Regions from separate parts of the Kaistia sp. MMO-174 genome, predicted to be linked through region 2. Evidence: predicted binding sites of a transcription regulator. Region 2 holds the regulator's gene; the other holds the start of a gene.

What was found. Region 2 encodes PhoB, which activates phosphate uptake and scavenging genes when phosphate is short. Its sites were predicted from a motif close to TGTCATNNANCTGTCAT; they were not measured.
Region 1: WFK98_RS17460 (DUF2794 domain-containing protein) is a predicted target of PhoB. The motif match lies at 877-893, and genes of this name have one in related genera.

Annotation. Positions count from the first base shown of each region.
Region 1 is NZ_JBBCUO010000004.1:528,781-530,978, forward strand. It holds gene WFK98_RS17450 (GNAT family N-acetyltransferase) at 1-66, shown strand, start outside; gene WFK98_RS17455 (hypothetical protein) at 98-442, shown strand; gene WFK98_RS17460 (DUF2794 domain-containing protein) at 468-851, opposite strand; gene htpG (molecular chaperone HtpG) at 1,399-2,198, shown strand, end outside.
Region 2 is NZ_JBBCUO010000007.1:90,600-92,797, forward strand. It holds gene WFK98_RS23965 (GcrA family cell cycle regulator) at 259-792, shown strand; gene phoB (phosphate regulon transcriptional regulator PhoB) at 996-1,694, opposite strand; gene phoU (phosphate signaling complex protein PhoU) at 1,725-2,198, opposite strand, start outside.

The DNA of each region.
Region 1 (2,198 bases), on a different contig from region 2:
GCCCTCGGCGCCGGCAGCGACGCGCCGCCGGGCATCCCTTCTAGTGCCCCCGACCTTCAGATATAGCGAAGGGATATCAGATGAGAGGGAAGGTGCCGTGAAGCGCTTCGCCGCTGCGTTGGGGATTATGCTGGCGGGAGCGGGCAACGCCCATGCGTTCTGCTCCGAGCCATACGGCCGTTTTTCCGCTCCGAGTGCACCCGGCAGGTTCGACCGTCCCGATGTGCCCTACTGCCTCTCCAGCTATAAATGGTCAGGGAAGCATGAGTGCGATAGCTGGGAAATCGATAGCTACAAGCGCGAGGTCGAGGAATATATCGAAAAGCTGAACTCGTTTGTCAGCGAGGCCAATGCGTTGTCGCAGCAAGCCAGCCGGTTCGCGCGAGAGGCATATGACTATGCGCGATGCGAGGCCGACGAGATCTCCAATCAGCACCAATAGACCCGCCAAGCCGATCTAGGACGGCTCAGCCCTGGACGAGCTTCAGCTTCGTATCCAGCACCGCCAGCACCTGCCGCAGGTCGTGGCCGCGCTTCATGATGTAGCCGCCCGCCGCGATCACCGCATAGGCGCCCTGGCGGTTCCGCAGCTCCGGGTCCTTCACCACCTTGTAGAGCGGCATTTCGGATGAACGGCGGAAGATCGAGAACACCGCCTTGTCGCGCAGATGGTCGATCGCATAATCGCGCCATTCGCCGGCGGCGACCATGCGCCCATAGACGCGCAGGATCTCGTTCAGCTCCAGTCGGTTGAAAGCAATCAGGGGCGCGACCTTCGTCGCTTCCGGCGGTTTCAGCGTGACCAGCGTCGCGCTGCCGCCGGCCGACGCCTTCTCGTCACCTTCGCTCAATGGCGCCTCCTGTTACGAGCCGCTCCGTCATCGAAGCGTCATGATCGCTCCGATCGACACGACTGGCAAGGCTCGCGAACGATTCGGCCCGGAACGGCGGTCCGCCGGCATTCCGGAGCCGGCAAACGCGATTTCGCCGCAATCATCACGCCGCTTTGAAGTTAAGCCTAAAAATTCCTTTATTCCGCCCTTTTTCGGCCCGGCACCGGCCGCATTGGCCCGGCAATATCTCATCATCGCTTCGAACGGTCCGGCTTGGCCAAGGCTTCGGAATTTCTCAGCCCCCCAGCCCCCCGGGGTCCTCAGTCGAGCCGGACCACCTTCGAAGCAGACGTCGAATTGCATTCCCCCTCCCAAAAAGTCCCCTGAGGTCGGCCCCCGCCGGCCTTTTTCTTTGCCTGCGGGACGGGCGCGGCCCTCCGGCCTTGAATCTCCGCTGCCAACCGGCGATATCAGCGCCGCCGCGCCTGCGCCGGCCTGATGCCGATCGCGTTCCCCGCCTGCCGATGGCCCGTGGCGACGGGACGAAAATACCGGAGAGAGAAGCGTGTCTGAACAGAAGCCAGCCGCCGAAACCCGCACTTTCGAAGCCGAGGTCTCCCGCCTGCTGCACATGATGGTGCATTCGGTCTATTCGAATCGCGACGTCTTCCTGCGCGAACTGATCTCCAACGCCGCCGACGCCTGCGAGAAGCTGCGCACGCTCTCGCTGTCGGATCCGGCCATCGCCGAGGGCGGCGACGCCTTCCGGATCGTCATCGAGGCCGACAAGAAAGCGCCCAGCCTCGCCATCTCCGACAACGGCATCGGCATGGACCGGCAGGAGCTAATCGACAATCTCGGCACCATCGCCCAGTCCGGCACCCGCGCCTTCCTCGAGCAGGCCGGCGAGGGCGCGAAGGGTTCGGCGCTGATCGGCCAGTTCGGCGTCGGCTTCTACTCCGCCTTCATGGTCGCCGACAGCGTCACCGTCCTCTCGCGCAAGGCCGGTTCCGACGAGGCCTGGCGCTGGCATTCCGACGGCAAGGGTGCCTACGAGATAGAGCCCGTCGACCTGGCCGAAGCGCCTGCGCGCGGCACGCGGATCGTGCTGCACCTGAACCCCGACAATGCCAGCTATGCCGAGACGGAGACAATCGAGCGCATCGTCACCGCCTATTCGGCGCATGTGCCGGTTCCGATCGTGCTGAAGCTCGCCGACGGCAGCGAGGAGCAACTCGCCGACGGCAGCGCGCTGTGGCGGAAGTCGAAGGCCTCGGTCACCGAGGAAGAATACAAGGACTTCTACGGCCATGTCGGCGGCCGCTTCGACGAGCCGGCCGTCACCATCCACTATCGCGCCGAGGG
Region 2 (2,198 bases):
CGACGGCTAAGCGTTTGACCGGACTCACGGATCGGGAATGCGCTGCAAGTTGGGGAAAACGGCCGGATCCTCTTTGACGAATCCCCCGGACTCTTGTCACCGAGTCACGCCATATAGTATTTTACTTTTCGTTAAGACACGAAATATCGAGCAGGTACCTCCCCCTGACCCTTGTATGGCGTCCGCAGTCGTCCGGCATCCCGGCTGAACGACCGTGACAGGATTCCGGGTATCGCTCCGACCGACAAGGACACGCTAATGACTTGGACGGACGAACGGGTTGAGTTGCTGAAGAAGCTCTGGACCGACGGCCTGAGCGCAAGCCAGATCGCTTCGGAACTCGGCGGCGTAACGCGTAACGCAGTCATCGGCAAGGTACATCGGCTGAGCCTCTCGGGTCGTGCCAAGCCGGCCGCAGCGCCGGTCGCCCGCCCGCGCAAGCCCGCGTCGACGACCAGTAGCCGCTCTGCAACGACAGGGCGTCCCAATCCCGTCAGGCCGATGGTGGCCGGCAACACGGCCCTGAAGCCTCTCGGCCAGATGGCGCCCGAGCCGCGGCGCGTGCCCCGGCCTGTCAGCTCGGACGACGTCGTCGTTCCGATCAGCCTGCACGCCACGATCCTCACGCTCACCGAGCAGACCTGCAAGTGGCCGATCGGCGACCCGAGCACCGAGGATTTCCACTTCTGCGGCCAGCGCTCGAATTCGGGCATTCCCTATTGCGAATATCATTCGCGGGTAGCCTACCAGCCGGTGCATGACCGCCGCCAGAAGAAGGCCGTCGGCGCCTGATCGCGCCAGCCTGACGACGACGGCGTCCGCGCCTTCGTCCCGAAATGCCATTCCGGCCGTGCCGCCCTCCCCCCGAGGCGCACGGCCGTTTCTTTTTGTAGCCCTCCCATCCGGGCAGCAAAAAGCCGCGCCGGGAGATACCCGAACGCGGCTTTGCTTGTTTTCAGGCCGCCTCCCGGGGGAAAGGCGGCGATGAAAGGGATTCAGGCGGCGGCGAACTGGTCGTCGAAGGAATAGCCGGAGCCCCGCACGGTGCGGATCGGATCCTTGACGCGGCCGCGGTTCACCGCCTTGCGCAGGCGGCCGATATGGACGTCGACGGTGCGCTCGTCGACATAGACGTCACGGCCCCAAACGCCGTCGAGCAGCTGCTCGCGGGAAAATACGCGGCCGGGGCTCTTCATCAGATATTCGAGCAGGCGGAACTCGGTCGGGCCGAGATGCAGCTCGCGACCCGAACGGCGGACGCGATGAGTCTCGCGGTCGAGCTCGATGTCGCCGGCGCGCAGCAGCGAGGCGATCACCTCCGGGCGCGAACGGCGAAGGATGGCGCGGACGCGCGCCATAAGCTCCGGCACGGAGAACGGCTTGACGACATAGTCGTCGGCGCCGGTGGCGAGGCCGCGGATGCGCTCCTGCTCCTCGCCGCGGGCGGTGAGCATGATCACCGGCAACGTGCGGGTGGCATCGCGGGCACGGAGGCGGCGGCAGAGTTCGATGCCCGAGATCCCGGGCAGCATCCAGTCGAGCAGCAGCAGGTCGGGCACGGTCTCGAGCAGGCGCATCTCGGCATCGTCGCCACGCGGCACCACTTCGACGGCATAACCCTCGGCTTCGAGGTTGTAGCGGAGGAGGAGGCTCAGCGCCTCCTCATCCTCGACGATCATAACGCGCGGCGTCATTCACGAAGATCCTAGCATTCAGGCGTTTGGTCAGTTCTGCTCATAGGCAACGGCGGTCGTGCTGGAATCGTCCTGCTTCGGACGATCCTCGGCCAGAACCTGGCCGGTGACGACATAGTGCACCGTTTCGGCGATGTTGGTGGCGTGGTCGCCGATGCGCTCGATGTTCTTGGCGCAGAACAGGAGATGCGTGCAGAAGGTGATGTTGCGCGGATCTTCCATCATGTAGGTCAGCAGTTCGCGGAAGAGCGACGTGTACATCGCGTCGATCTCTTCGTCGCGCTTCCAGACCTGGTAGGCCTGCTCGACGTCACGCGTGGCGTAGGAGTCGAGCACGTCCTTGAGCTGGGCGAGCGACAGCTGCGCCATGTGCTCGACACCGGTGTTGAAGCGCTTCGACTGGAACTGGCCGTCGAGCGCGATGACGCGCTTGGCGATGTTCTTGGCGAGGTCGCCGATGCGCTCGAGGTCGCTGGCGATGCGCTGGGCGGCGATGACTTCGCG